Regions from separate parts of the Mesorhizobium sp. B4-1-4 genome, predicted to be linked through region 2. Evidence: riboswitches for the same ligand, from Rfam matches in the RefSeq annotation. Region 2 holds a riboswitch; the other holds the start of a gene.
The links. Region 2 has a riboswitch for glycine ahead of gcvT (glycine cleavage system aminomethyltransferase GcvT). Riboswitches for the same ligand answer to the same signal wherever they lie in the genome.
Positions count from the first base shown of each region.

Region 1: another riboswitch for glycine. It lies ahead of FJW03_RS29860 (D-amino acid dehydrogenase); the one in region 2 lies ahead of gcvT (glycine cleavage system aminomethyltransferase GcvT).

Region 1 covers NZ_CP083950.1:6,241,852-6,249,568, reverse strand. The annotation lists gene FJW03_RS29885 (ABC transporter substrate-binding protein) at 1-1,067, shown strand, start outside; gene FJW03_RS29880 (ABC transporter ATP-binding protein) at 1,237-2,286, shown strand; gene FJW03_RS29875 (ABC transporter permease subunit) at 2,303-4,054, shown strand; gene FJW03_RS30170 (hypothetical protein) at 4,153-4,287, opposite strand; partial or broken gene FJW03_RS29870 (IS630 family transposase) at 4,523-5,465, opposite strand; partial or broken gene FJW03_RS29865 (ATP-binding protein) at 5,555-5,935, shown strand; glycine riboswitch at 6,140-6,229, shown strand; gene FJW03_RS29860 (D-amino acid dehydrogenase) at 6,369-7,622, shown strand; gene FJW03_RS29855 (hypothetical protein) at 7,642-7,717, shown strand, end outside.
Region 2 covers NZ_CP083950.1:1,593,774-1,601,490, reverse strand. The annotation lists gene FJW03_RS07715 (cytochrome b/b6 domain-containing protein) at 1-555, shown strand, start outside; gene FJW03_RS07710 (molybdopterin-binding protein) at 557-1,348, shown strand; gene FJW03_RS07705 (IS630 family transposase) at 1,486-2,583, opposite strand; partial or broken gene FJW03_RS07700 (hypothetical protein) at 2,651-3,559, opposite strand; glycine riboswitch at 3,860-3,946, shown strand; gene gcvT (glycine cleavage system aminomethyltransferase GcvT) at 4,096-5,196, shown strand; gene gcvH (glycine cleavage system protein GcvH) at 5,201-5,569, shown strand; gene gcvP (aminomethyl-transferring glycine dehydrogenase) at 5,586-7,717, shown strand, end outside.

The sequences.
Region 1 (7,717 bases), 1.6 Mb from region 2:
TCCAGGCCGGCACGTCGGTACTCGCCCTGGGCGCCATCGCCTCGGCCACCCGCGACGCGTATGCGCAAACCAAAGAACTGACCGTGCTCATCAACGGCGGCGACCTCGGCAAGGCGAATATCGAGACGCACGTCAAGCCCTTCGAAGCCGAAACGGGTATCAAGGTCAATGCGATCACCGACCAGATAGACTTTGCCAAGCTCGAACTGATGGAAACGACCAACAGCGTCTCGATCGACGTGGCGTGCGCAGGGCCTTCCACCATACTATCGGGTGTCAAGAAAGGATATCTTGAGAAGATCGACTATTCGCTCTTTAAGAGAGAGGATCATGATGCGATTGTCGGTTTTGCCAAGGAAGACTACGCAGTCGGGATGTACGTTTTCGCCTACAACATGGCCTACAGTTCGGAAAAATTTCCGGATAGTCCGCCAAAAACTTGGGCCGATTTCTGGAACGTCGAGAAGTTCCCGGGAGTCCGGGCGCTCCAGACGGGCCAGACCGGCGAGGAAGGACCATGGGAGGAAGCGCTCCTTGCGGATGGCGTGTCTCCTGATGCCATCTATCCGATGGATTTCGATCGGATCTTTAAAAGTTTGGACAAGATAAAACCTCACATCCGCAAGTGGTGGGGGACCGGCTCAGAGGTCCAGCAGCTGATGCAGGAAAAAGCGGTCGACCTCACCAATACTTATGACGGCCGAGCGACACTACTTATTGACAGGGGAGCTCCGATAATCCTCAACCGTAACCAGCAGAAGGTGAGCTGGGAAAGCTGGGTTATTCCTAAAGGCGCACCGAACCTAGCAAACGCCCATAAGTTTATCGCGTTTGCGACCCGCAGCGACCGACAGGCCGCGCTAGCCAAGCTAATCCCTTACGGCCCCACCAACCAAAACGCCTTCAAACTTCTACCAGCTGAATTCGGCAAAAAGCTTGCCAGCCATCCTGACTACGCATCCACTAGCATTCCAATTCAGTCGAAGTGGTACAGCGAGATAGGTTCTGATGGCTTGAGTAACATCGACAGACTCGCCCAGCGGTGGAATGAGTGGGTTCTGCAATAATCTGTCGCAAAGGGCCAGCCCGCCGGAAAAGCTCTTAGGTGTCTCTCCGTGTCCTATCGTTTGCCAGCGCGACGTTGCGCCTGTTGCGTTCCTGCCTAGCTGGATAATCTTTTTGGAGCCTGTTGTGAACGTCTATGCGAATCCGCTTCCAGCGACAGAGGACCGACGATTGGAAAGCAAGAATAGCCGGGCCCAGATTGAATTCCGCAGTGTGACGAAACTCTACGGGAGCCTCGCTGCCGTCCAGAACCTGTCTCTTACAGTCGAACGCGGCGAATTCCTGACGATCCTCGGGCCTAGCGGCTCGGGAAAGACCACCACACTCATGCTGCTGGCCGGGTTCGAGGCGCCCAACTCCGGCGACATGTTGATCGGCGGGAAGTCGGTGGCCGCAGTCCCGGCCTATCGTCGCGACCAAGGCATCGTGTTCCAAAGCTATGCATTGTTCCCTCACCTCAATGTACGACGGAATCTCGAATTTCCGCTGGAGATGCGCGGCGTCAAGGCAGCCGAACGGGCGGCCCGCGTCGACAGGATTCTCGAGCGCGTCCACCTGAATGAATACGGCGCCCGCATGCCTTCGCAGCTCAGCGGCGGCCAGCAGCAACGCGTCGCCCTGGCGCGCGCCCTGATTGCCGATCCGCCGATCCTGCTCCTTGATGAACCCTTGGGCGCGCTTGACCGAAACCTGCGCGAGCGGATGCAGAGCGAGATCAAGAGCCTTCACCGTGAATTCGGCATCACCACCGTTTGCGTGACCCATGACCAGGAAGAAGCGCTGACGCTGTCCGACCGCATCGTAGTGATGCGGGGCGGACAAATCGAGCAGACTGACACGCCTGAGGCACTTTACGACCGGCCGGCGACGCAGTTCGTCGCCAGCTTCCTCGGCGAGGCCAATATTCTGGACGATCCAGCCTGTTTCGGCGCGGCGGACGGCACGCCGCCCTTTGGCTGTGTGGGAATGATCCGCCCAGAACGCGTGACGATCGCAGCACCGGCGGCGCGGGCGCCGCCGGATGCCGACCGCAGACAGAACGTGACGGGAGTGGTGAGGGACATGATTTACGCTGGTCCACTCCGTAAGTACGAGGTCCAGGCAGGAACGCTCACGATTATCGTGCGACAGCATGTTGCAGCAGGCCAGCAAACCTTCGAGGCGGGCCAGAACGTCCGCCTCGACTGGTTGCGGTCCGATGTGCGCTTCGTAGCTGTTTGAGCTGCCGGAGAATGATATGCAGAAATTTCTCAGGTTGGGCCAGCGGCCGGTGTTGCTGTCGGCACCCAGCATAGCAATTTTGCTCGTGGTTTTCGGGGTACCGCTCGTGGTTCTATTCGTCACGAGCCTCAACGCGCCCGCCTATTCCGTCCAGAACTATCTCAACTTCTTCGCGCAGCCCGCCAACATCCGCGTGCTTATCCAGACCGTTGAGATGAGCGGTGTGACGACCGCGATCTGCATTCTGGTCGGTTACCCGACTGCCTACCTGATTGTGTCGGCATCACCCCAGGCGCGGACGGCAATGATCGTTCTGATTGTCATTCCATACCTGACCAGCCTACTCGCGCGGACCTATGCTTGGATCATGATCCTTGGGGACCGCGGATTGATCAACAATCTTCTGCTGCACTACGGACTCATCTCGTCGCCGCTTCCACTGATTTACAACCGGACCGCAGTGTATGTGGGCATGGTCCACATCATGCTGCCCACAATGATTCTGCCGCTCGTCAGTGTAATGTTGGGCATCAACAAATCCCTCGTCTCAGCCGCCCGAAGCATGGGAGCTCGCCCGCTCACGGCATTCTGGCGGGTGTTCTTCCCCCTGAGTCTACCCGGCTTGCGCAGTGGCGCGCTGCTGGTCTTCGTGCTGAGCCTCGGGTTTTATATCACGCCGGCAGCGCTTGGCGGGGTGCGCGACGTCATGCTTTCGACGTTCATTGCGGCACAGGTCGCGGGTTCGTTCAACATGGCAAGAGTGGCAACGGCAAGTTTCGTGCTGCTGGCGGTAACCCTACTGGTACTTTCTATCTTCGGGCTTGATTTTGCCGGTGGCGAGACCACCACATACCGCACCCGTCGTTGGGGCTTTAAGCCGCTAATTCTTGGCTGCCTGCGGTTTCTCAGGGAATTCGCAGTTCCCTACCGCGCCCACAACTGGGCCGCTCAGCTCCATCGCGCCGGCAGCGGCGCACGACTCGGGAAGGTCGCGGGGACCACGTTCCTGATCCTGATGATGGTGTTTCTCCTGTTCCCCGGCGCGGTCGTCGTCATCATGTCGTTCAGCCCGGGTGCGACTCTGGAGTTTCCACCGACGGGGCTGTCCCTGCAGTGGTACCGCTCGTTCTTCAATGACCCCTCGTGGAACGGTGCACTGATCACGAGCATCGAAATCGGCATTGCGGTGACGATACTGTCTACCGCGGCCGGCACCCTGGCCGCCTACGGGCTGAGCCGCACATCTGCACGGCTCCGGTCATGGTTTACGACGCTACTGCTCATGCCGATAACGGTTCCGGTGATCGTCGTGGCCATAGCCGCTTACCTTGGGCTGGTTAGGATCGGCCTGCTCGGAACAACCACTGGACTGGTGCTGGCCCACAGCCTTGGCGGTATCGCCTACGTCGTCGTGATCGTCTCGGCAACACTTGTGAATTTCGACCGGCGACTCGAACAGGCTGCGCAGAGCATGAAAGCCGGACCCCTCCGGACGTTTCGTCGCGTCACGCTCCCGCTGATCTTGCCGGGTGTTATCGGCGGGGCGGTATTCGCCTTCATCAGCTCGTTCGATGAGCTTGTGATCTCCTCTCTGGTCAGCGGCCTTTCGATCCGCACGCTTCCGCTGAAGATGTGGGAGAACATCCGCCATGAGATCGATCCCACGATCGCCGCGGTCGCGTCGCTGCTCATGCTCCTGCCAATTCTCTGGCTTGGCGCGATCTACCTCACCTGGTGGCGGTCGCGCACTCCAGCGAAGGTGGCTTGACTTCCCGCGTGAATACAAGGTCTGGAAAACAAAGTTATAGTAACTAGCGTGCGACAGGTGTGGCTCGAGTGTGCCGAAGTGCGCTCAAAGACAACACGTCAGCAATGGAACTCCACGATACTGTCGGCGTAGGTGTTGCACAAATACCACGCCGAAGCGACGCCTCGGCCGCTCAATTCTTCGAGCGTCAGCGCGTCGATCTCGGTGTTCTTGTCGCCGCGATCAAGTTGCAATGGTCTGCCACCACCCAGGACTGCGAACTCGGGTTAACGGACTTTCGGATTGCTGATTGGCTGATTCCATGGGTGCTTGCTTGATTCGGAGCACAGCCATGTCGCTCATCCTCGTCGAAGGTTAGGAGAAATTCCGCATGAGTCGCTTCTCGGCCCCTTTGGCGACGTTGATGACGCACGCGAGCCGTGGCGCGTAGCCCATCCGCTGCGTGAAGTGCTCTAGAGCACGTCCTGTTTAATCCGGTTCATATCCTGCGGCTTTGAAGTAGTTGGCACATTCGGCTGGGGTGAAAAGATCGACAACGGCGCCGACTGTGTTCCACAGGGCGGCGATGGTCCGCTCGGCCTTGGCGCGCAACAGCGCTTTGAACTTGGCAAAGGCGTTCTCGATGGGGTTGAAGTCGGGGCTGTAGGGCGGAAGGAACATCAGCCTCGCACCGGCGGTCTCAATTGCGTCCCGTACGCCAGCGGCTTTGTGGGCGGGCAAGTTGTCCATGATGACGACGTCGCCAGGCGACAATGTCGGGACCAGCACTTGCTCGACATAGGCAAGGAACCATTGCCGTTCATGGCGCCGTCGTAGACGAATGGCGCGGTCATGCCGGTCAGCCGCAGCGCGCCCGTGAAGGTCGTGGTTTTCCAATGACCATGCGGCACGCCGGCCCGGCAGCGTTCGCCGCACAGTGCTCTTCCACGCAGGCGGGCCATCTTTGTGGAGAGGCCGGTCTCATCGATGAACACGAGCTTCGCCGGATCGAGATCGAGTTGGCCGTCGAACCAGTCCCGGCGCCGCTTCAGGATGTCGGGGCGATCCTGCTCCAGTGCGTGCGCGGACTTTTTTTGAACGTCCAGCCGTGGCCGCGAAGCCAAGCGCTCAAGGCACTGCGGCTGATCCGCACCGACTGCTCGGCGACGAGCAGCTCCACCATCTCGTTCAGCGTGATGTCCTTGCGCTCCCCGATCAGCCCGACGATGAAGGCTTCATGCGCGTTGAGGCTGGAGGCACGGCGGCGGCCCTGCGGGCGTGGCGCCAGTTCGCCGATCTTGGCCCGCGCAATCCAGCGGATCGCGCTGGATACTCCCACGCCGAACCGCGCCGCCGCTTGCCGCGCCGACATGCCCTCGTCCGAACCCTTCAAGACCCGCGACCGAAGATCCACGCTCAATGCTCTTCCCATCGTCCACCTCCATCGAGGTGGATGTTGAATCAGCACAAAACGCAGCTGTCACATCACAATCGATTCATCGATCTCAGGACGTGCTCTAGCTGCAGCTGGTATCCGCCATCAACAAGCTCAACGGTTCGATCTGCTTATCCTCGACGATCTCGCCTACGTGGCAAAGGACCAGGCAGAGACCAGCGTTCTCTTCGAACGCATTTCAGCACGCTACAAACGGCGTTCAATCCTGCTGACCGCAAATAGCCTTTTTTGGAATGGAATCGAGTTTTTGCAGATCCCGCCATGCCATGCCGCTCGCAGCGGTAGACCGCCTCGTTCATCACGCCACAATCTTCGGAATGAAGGTCGAGAGCTATCGTCGCCGCTCCGCTATGGAAGCAAAACGACAGGGCGGACGGCCTCCGGTCTACGCGACAATTAACGAGGGGACCCAGATTAACGCGCCGCGTCGATTAGAAGAGCAATGACCGCTTGGCAGCGTGTCCCATCCAGATTGTCGCGCAAGTTCCTCCGAGATCGCCGCGTATAATAAGCGGCCGGTGCGCATCTGCTAAGTGCCGCCGTCGTAGGCTTCATTTCATCTGTCCCAACAATGTGTGACAGTTGTTTCAGAAATAGATTCCGTTTGCCGATGACTTACGCAGCGCGCCGCATTAGCATGGTGAGGTTCAGCAAGCGGAACGGGAGAGACTGGCGAATGCTGGCGCCGACGGAGCAACCCCCCAAGGAAACTCTCAGGCAAAAGTGACCGGACCGCCGAACGATCTGGAGAGAGGCACCCGAGTGCCCACCGAAGGGGAACGCCGGAGCCTTCCGGTCAAGCTCTCAGGTATAGAGACAGATTTGGGGACCAGCCGCGGGCGTGACCGTCTGTGCCCACTGTTCTGTATGGAGAGTGAAATGCCCAAGATTGTCGTGATCGGCGCCGGTATCACCGGTGTGTCGACGGCTTATGCCCTTTTGGACCACGGCTATGATGTCACCGTGGTGGAACGCCAGCGCTATGCGGCGATGGAGACCTCCTTTGCCAATGGCGGTCAGCTATCCGCGAGCAATGCGGAAGTTTGGAACCACTGGTCGACAATCTTCAAGGGCATCAAATGGATGCTCCTTCGGGATGCACCGCTCCTTATGAATCCATCCCCGAACTGGCACAAGTACAGCTGGCTCGCGGAGTTCGTATCCAATATCCCCGGCTACCGTGAGAATACTGTCGCCACCACGAAGCTGGCAATCGCCGCTCGCAAGCACATGTTCGAGATCGCCGAACGCGAAGGCATTGAGTTCGACCACGTCCGCCGCGGCATTCTCCATGTCCATTGGGACAAGGCCGGTTTCGAGCATGCCGCAAGAGTCAACAAGATGCTCGTCGAGGGCGGACTCGACCGCCATCCGGTCTCAGGGGAAGAGATTACATCCATAGAACCGGCGCTGCACGGGCGGTTCTACGGCGGGTTCTATACTCCGTCGGATTCGACCGGTGACATCCACAAATACACGACCGCTCTAGCCCGAGCCTGCGAAAGGCGCGGCGGTAAGTTCATCTATGACGCGACGGTCACGCGTATCGCTCGCGGCAGCCGCTTCCGGCTGAGCTACACGACGCGTAGGGTCGATGGCCAGACGCTCGGGCTAGACCTCGAAACCGACGCGGTCGTGGTATGCGCGGGCTCCAATAGCCGCGACTTCGCCGCGATGCTAGGCGACCGTCTTAACATTTATCCTGTCAAGGGCTACTCGGTCACCGTCCAATTGGACGACGAGACAGCCCAGAATGCCGCCCCGTGGGTCAGCATCCTGGACGACCGCGCGAAGATCGTCACTAGCCGGCTCGGCACCAGCCGCTTCCGCGTTGCGGGAACTGCGGAGTTCAACGGGTTGAACAGGGACATCCGGGATGATCGCGTACGGCCCTTAGTGGACTGGACGCGCACGCTATTCCCGGGAGTGAACACCAATAGCGTGGTGCCCTGGGCCGGCTTGCGCCCCATGATGCCCAACATGCTGCCGCGTGTCGGCGCGGGCCGTTCACCGGGCGTGTTCTATAACACGGGCCACGGCCACCTTGGCTGGACGCTGTCCTCTGCGACATCGGCCGCCTTAGTACAGACCGTGGCCGCAGAGTTCCCCGTTGAAGCCCGTTCGGCGGCGTAGGCGAGAAGGCCCAGACCACATGCCCAAAACAAGGTCGCCGCGCGTCGAAATCGCCAGACTGGAGATCGAGCGGGAACTCCACGACTTCATGCGCG
Region 2 (7,717 bases):
GGCGAGACGGCGCGCGGTTTCCCATCCTGGGCGACCATCCCTTCCTACTATGATCTCGGCACGGCCCGCGTGGTGCATTTCTTCTTCGCCTGGATCCTGACGACGACCTTGATCGTCTGGCTGGTCGCCAGCCTGATCAACGGCCATATCCGGCGCGACCTCGCCCCGCGCCTCGACGACCTCAAGCGCTTGCCCCAGGACATCATCGATCATGCCAGGCTGAAGTTCCACCACACGCGCGAATACAACACGCTGCAGAAGATGGCCTATGGCGGCGTCCTCTTTGTTCTGCTGCCGCTGATGGTCATCACCGGCCTTGCCATGTCGCCGAGCATGAATTCGGTGCTGCCGTACCTCAACGACCTGCTCGGCGGCCGGCAGACGGCGCGCACCATCCATTTCACCGTCATGGCGCTGCTGGTTGCCTTCTTCGTTATCCACATCCTGATGATCCTCGCCGCCGGACCGATCAACGAGCTGCGTTCCATCATCACAGGCTGGTACCGCACTGATCCCCCAGCGCATGACGACAAGCCCGCCGAGAGGAGTGCGTGACATGACAAAATTCGAAATCAGCCGCCGCAAGTTTCTGACCGCGGCCAGCCTTGGCGCCTCCGGCATCATGCTGTCGGGTTGCGACGCCTTCGACAGTCAGCTCGGCCTCGGCGGAGGCCTGCGCGGTTTCCTCGAGAACGCAAATGGCCTGACGTACCGCGCGCAACGCCTGCTCGCCGGGCGCGATAGGCTGGCGCCGGAATTCACGGAAGCCGACATCCGCCAGCCGCAGCGGCCGAACGGTGTCACCGCGCCGGATGACGATATCTACAAGGGCCTTCTCGCCAACAATTTCGCCGACTGGCGATTGGAGGTTTCAGGCCTTGTCGAGAAGCCGCTGTCGCTGAGCCGCGAGCAGCTCCAGAACATGCCGAGCCGCACCCAGATCACGCGTCACGACTGCGTCGAGGGCTGGAGTTGCATCGCCAAATGGACCGGCACGCCATTGTCGCTGGTGCTGGACCAGGCCGTCGTCAAGCCGCAGGCGCGCTACGTGATGTTCCACTGCCTTGACACGATCGACCGCGGCCTGTCCGGCGACGTGAAATATTACGGCACGATTGATCTGATCGACGCTCGCCATCCGCAGACGATCCTTGCCTACGGCCTGAATGGCAAACTCTTGACGGTCGAGAATGGCGCGCCGCTGCGCGTCCGCGTCGAGCGCCAGCTTGGCTACAAGATGCCGAAATATCTCTCCAGGATCGAACTGGTCGACGGTTTCGCCGGCGTCGGGGGCGGCCGCGGCGGCTATTGGGAAGACAATGGCTACGACTGGTATGGTGGTATTTGATAGTCAGAGAGAGAATAGTGGCCTGACATCGACGGCTTAACAGCCAATACTCAAGCAACCTTTTCGAGCAGCGGCTTTAGAGCTGGATGAATCTCCGGCGAGGCATGCTTGATCAGGGTCAGCAATGCGCGCTCGTTCTAGTCACCTGAATCTGAAGTTCGGTTCATTGTCTTCTGGCAGAAGCGCTTGACCGACGCGAGGATTTGGTCGGCGGATTTGACCCATTTGTATGGGGTCGGGTTCTCGTTGTGGGTTTCGATGAAGGCGTCGATATCAGCTTCCAGTTCTGCGGTGGAACGGTGTACGCCGCGCTGCAACTGCTTTCGCGTCAGCTCTGCGAACCACCGCTCGACCTGATTGATCCAGGATGCCGACGTTGGCGTGAAGTGAACATGCCAGTGTGGACGGCGCGCGAGCCAAGCCTTGATCCTCGGCGTCTTGTGGGTCGCATAGTTGTCCATCACCAGATGCACGTCCGGGCCATTGGGCATTTCGGTGTCGATCCGCTTCAGGAAGTCGAGGAATTCGGTGGCCCGGTGACGCTTGTAGCAATGACCTATCACCGCCCCAGTGGCAACATCGAGCGCGGCGAACAGAGAAGTCGTGCCGTTGCGAACATAAGTATGAGTACGCCGTTCGGCGACGCCCGGTGCCATAGGCAGAACCGGCTGCTCGCGATCCAATGCCTGGATTTGCGATTTCTCATCCACGCATAGCACGATCGCCCGGTCCGGTGGTGACATATAGAGGCCGACGATGTCCTGCACCTTATCAACGAAGAGCGGATCGGAGGAAAGCTTGAATGTCTCGGTACGATGCGGCTGCAGGCCAAACGCGGTCCAGATCCGACGGATGGTGGTATGAGAAAGGCCGCGGTCGGCTGCCATCGAACGGATGGACCAGTGCGTGGCATCCTTGGGAGTGGTGTTCAACGTACGCTCGACGACCTGAGCAACCTGGGCATCGGAGACAGTTCGCGGTCGACCGGTACGATATTCATCTGTCAGCCCTTCAATACCATCCTGTACGAACCGACGGCGCCACTTGCCAACCGTGTGCTCGTGAACACCCAGGCGTTCGGCAACGTCTTTGCTTTGCAAACCCTGCGCGCACAGCAAGACCATCCGGCATCGATCCGACAAGGAGCGCGGCGCCTTATGCCGGCGCACCTGAGATTCGAGGAAACCTCTATCCGCGTCGCTTAGAACGACAAGGTCCGCCTGCCTGCCAGCCATGAATCAAACTCCTGCTCTTGTGACAGAAGCCAAACAAAATGAAGCTTACTTTTGTTCCAGGGGACTAGAGGGGCCGATTCAGCCCGATATGCTCTGCCAGCCATTTGGCTTCGCCGGCATCGATCGTTTCGGCGCGCCGGGCCAAGGCCTCCGCTGCCCTGTTCTTCGCCTCTCATTCGGCTTCGATGTCATCCGGGGACCGGTAGGCCTCGATCATTCCGGCAAGGCCACCGGAGACCATGTGGCTGAAGAAGCCGCCGATTTCCACATCCGCATGCTCAACGAAAGTTTCCTGGCGCAAAGCCACGTCACGAGTCGGCGCTTCATAACCGGCCGAGCACATGACGAAGTTGGCGATTGCCTTGACGAACAATTCGTTCCAGGAAGGATCGTTGTTGGCTTGGGCGGTCTGTTCATTGATCCTGAACAGCACCTCGGCCTCGCCGCGGGTAATGGCGATGTTGCCGTCACCGCCATGGGCATAGAGGATACGGCGCAGGAGCTCGACCTCCGCCTTGGCGATCAATCCCGGGACCAGCGCACCGCCCAGCATCAGCGGCCCCTTGCCGTCGACGACGGCGTGGGCGACCTGCTCCAGTGCATAAACGCAAAGACGGCCCGGCGATGATTTCGCCTCTTCCAGCACATGGACCAGCAATTCGAGTTCGGTCCGGCTGTCGACCATGCCGTCTCGGGAGATCGTGCGGATCAGCCAGTCGGCGTTGTCCTGCGAGATGTAGCCCTCTGGCCTTTCCTGATGGACGATGTAATCGGTCACCGCCTCGACAAAGAATGGCGCCCACTCCGCGCATTTGTCCCGCGCCGTCTGGTCGAGCGCGAACAAGGCCTCGGCCTCGCCACGCGTGACGATACCATCGGCGAACACGTCGCGGCGCAGCATCACAACATCCTGCGGAGTAATGCTGATCTTTGATGTCAGCCCCGCCACCGGCGCGCTCATGATCAATTCGCCCATTTGTCGCCCCCGTCCACGCAACGCGTCACATCAGCCTGCTATATCAGGAGTGTCTTGAAAAACCGGCAAATGGCGTGGTTAGCAAAGACTTGTCGGCCCATGCATGTCGCCCAAAAGCATGCGCTCGGGCGCGACCCGAGGTGTGCAGCGGTTTTGGGAGAGCGACATGCATCAGAACAAATATCCAAAGCGCATCGGCCAAACCCGCTTCAGCACGACGCGCTTTAGATGTCGCTGGGAGGTGACAAGGTGTCGCCGACGGGCTATGGATGGCGCGTCGAGGGCTCAGGCTTTGAGTCCTACCTGTTTGCGGGAGAGAGCAGCGAGAGCTGCCGCCGAAGGGGAAATCGCCCGAAATCTCTCAGGCAAAAGAACCGTGGACGGGAAAGACACTCTGGAAAGTCGGGGCTTGCCCCCGCGCCGAAGGTGTAAGCGCCGCTGACGGAGTTCCGGCTGCGCGAGTCTCTCAGGCTTCAGACAGAGGGGCACGGACTGGTCGCCATTCGCGGCCGATTGCGTGCGACTCTGGAGACGACATGACGGGCGACGACGATAAACACCTCCCCCTTGAGGATATCCACACGGCCGCAGGCGCGCGCTTCGGCGCCTTTGCAGGCTGGTCGATGCCGCTGACCTACCCGGCCGGCGTCATGAAGGAACATCTGCATACCCGCGAGCACGCGGGTCTCTTCGACATCTCGCACATGAAACTGTTCGAGGTCAGTGGGCCGCAAGCCGTTGCGCTGCTCGACCGCGCCTGCCCGCTGGATGCCGGCGCGCTCGAAATTTCGCAATCCAAACTGACGTTCTTCCTCAACGAAGCCGGCGGCATTCTCGACGACCTGATCGTTACCCGGCTCGGCGCCGATCGCTTCATGGTGGTCGCCAATGCCGGCAACGCCGTCGCTGACGAAAAGCACCTGCGCGAACTTGCAGCCGGTTTCGACGCCATGGTCGAGCCGCTCGACCGCGTCTTCCTGGCCATCCAGGGGCCCGAGGCCTGGGCAGCGCTGTCCCGTGCCGGGATCGAAACCGGCTCGTTGCTGTTCATGCACGGTGTCGAACCCAGGAAGAACTGGTTCATGAGCCGGTCCGGCTATACCGGCGAGGATGGTTTCGAGATCGGCCTGCCGGAGCCCGACGCGCGCGACCTCGTCGCGAAGCTGTTGGAAGATGAGCGCGTGCTCTGGATCGGTCTTGCCGCGCGCGACAGCCTGCGGCTGGAAGCCGGACTTTGCCTGCATGGCCAGGACATCACACCGGAGACAGACCCCGCCGCGGCGGCGCTGATGTGGGCTATTCCGAAGGAGATCAGGGCTTCCGGCGCCTTTATCGGCGCCGATGCCTTGCGCGCCGCCGTGGAACGCGGCCCGGCGCAAAAGCGCGTCGGGCTGAAGCCGGAAGGCCGCCAGCCGGTGCGCGCCGGCGCGGCGCTGTTTGACGCCGACGGCCACCCTGCCGGCCATGTCACCTCGGGCGGCTTCGGCCCCTCGGCCGGTCATCCGGTCGCCATGGGCTATGTCGCGGCGCCGCGGGCAAAGCCCGGAACACGGATTTTCGCCGACGTGCGCGGCACGAAAATCCCTGTCGACGTCAGTTCCCTGCCCTTCACACCGCATCGCTACCGCAAAGGATAATCTCATGGCAAAGACCTATTTCACCGCCGATCACGAATGGCTCAGCGTCGAGGGTGGCGTCGCCACCGTCGGCATCACCGATTACGCGCAGGAGCAGCTCGGCGACCTCGTCTTCGTCGAACTGCCCGAGACCGGCCGGAAGCTTGCCAAGGGCGATACCGCGGTCGTGGTCGAATCCGTCAAGGCCGCCTCCGACGTGTACGCGCCGGTCGACGGCGAAATCACCGAGGCCAACGGCACGCTGTCGTCCGACCCGTCGCTGGTCAATTCGGCGGCCACCGGCGCCGGCTGGCTGTGGAAGATGAAGCTCGCCGATGAAGGCCAACTCGCCGGCCTCATGGACGAGACCGCCTACAAAGCCCATATCGGCTGATAGCAGGACGATAAAAATGACCGTAGCACCTACCTCCTTTTCCGCCCGCCATATCGGCCCCGGTATCAATGACGTCAGAGCCATGCTCGCCGTCATCGGCGTTCCTTCCGTGGAAACGCTGATCAGCCAGGCCGTGCCAAGATCGATCCGCCTCGACCAGCCGCTGGCCCTACCCGCGCCGGCCAGCGAAGCCGAAGCGCTGGCCGAATTGTCGGCGACCATGGCCAGAAACACGGTGCTGAAGAGCTTCATTGGCGCAGGCTATCACGGCGTCCACGTACCGCCGGTCATTCAGCGCAATCTGTTCGAGAACCCGGCCTGGTACACTGCCTATACCCCGTACCAGGCGGAGATCAGCCAGGGGCGGCTGGAAATGCTGTTCAATTTCCAGACGCTGGTCACCGAACTGACCGGCCTGCCGGTCGCGTCAGCCTCGCTGCTCGACGAGGCAACGGCGGTGGCCGAAGCCGTCGGCATCGCCTTGCGCCACCATCGCGACAAGCGCGCCAAGGTGGCGCTTGCCGGCACACCGCATCCGCAGACGCTGGATGTTGTGCGCACGCGCGCCGAGCCGCTCGGCATCGAGGTCGACGGCGAGACGATCGACGACAACACCGCCGCCCTGCTCGTCTCCTGGCCGGATACGTTCGGCGTCTATGGCGACCATAAGGCGGCGATCGAAAAGGCCCGCGCGACCGGCGCACTTGTCGTGTTCATCGCCGATCCGCTTGGCCTGACGCTCACCGACGCGCCGGCGAAACTCGGCGCCGACATTGCGGTCGGCCCGATGCAGCGCTTTGGTGTGCCGATGGGCTTTGGCGGCCCCCATGCCGCCTACTGCGCGGTTTCCGACAGACTGACGCGGCTGATGCCCGGCCGCCTCGTCGGCCAGTCGACCGACAGCAAGGGCCGGCCCGGCTATCGGCTTGCCTTGCAGACTCGCGAGCAGCACATCCGCCGCGACAAGGCGACGTCCAACATCTGCACCGCACAGGCACTGCTCGCCAACATGGCGACCGCCTACGCGATCTGGCACGGCCCCGCCGGGCTGCAGGCGATTGCCGGCCGCATCCATGGGCTCGCCAACCGCCTTGCAGCGGGCCTGAAGGCCGCTGGCCTGCCCGTGCTCGGCACAAGCCGCTTCGACACGGTGACGGTTGAGATGAAGGGCAAGGCGAAAGCGATCGCCACGGCCGCCGAAGAAACCGGCCGGCTGCTGCGCGTCATCGACGCCGACCATGTCGGCATCAACTTCGACGAAACCTCGACCGAAGCCGATCTGGAGGCGATCGCCGCGCTGTTCGGCGCCAAGGCAGCCGGCGCTGCCGACGGCAGCATGCCTGGAAAAGGACGCGGCAAGGAGTTTCTCACCCAGCCGGTGTTCCACGAAAATCATTCGGAAACCGAAATGATGCGCTTTCTGCGCCGGTTGGCCGACAAGGATCTTGCGCTCGATCGCGCCATGATCCCGCTCGGCTCCTGCACCATGAAGCTCAATGCCGCGGCCGAGATGATGCCGGTGAGCTGGCCAAGCGTCGCCAATCTGCATCCCTTCGCGCCGGCCAGCCATTCGGCGGGCTATCGCGCCATGGTCGGCGATCTTGAGAACTGGCTGTCGGAGATCACCGGCTTCGACGCGGTAAGCCTGCAGCCCAATGCCGGCAGCCAAGGCGAATATGCCGGGCTGCTGGCCATCCGCGCCTATCACCGCTCGCGTGGCGAAGGCCATCGCACGGTCTGCCTGATCCCGTCCTCCGCGCATGGCACCAATCCTGCCAGCGCGGCGATGGCGGGCATGAGCGTTGTCGTGGTGCGCTGCACCGAGGACGGCAATATCGACATGGACGATCTCAGGGCCAAGGCCAACGAGCATTCCAGGAATCTCGCGGCGCTGATGTTCACCTATCCCTCGACGCATGGCGTCTACGAGGAAGGCGCGCGCCACCTCTGCGCCCTTATCCACGAGCATGGTGCCCAGGTCTATTTCGATGGAGCCAACCTCAACGCCCTGGTCGGCCTCGCCCGCCCCGGCGACATCGGCGCCGACGTCTGCCACATGAACCTGCACAAGACGTTCTGCATCCCGCATGGCGGCGGCGGTCCCGGCGTCGGCCCGATCGGCGTCAAGGCGCATCTGAAACCCTATCT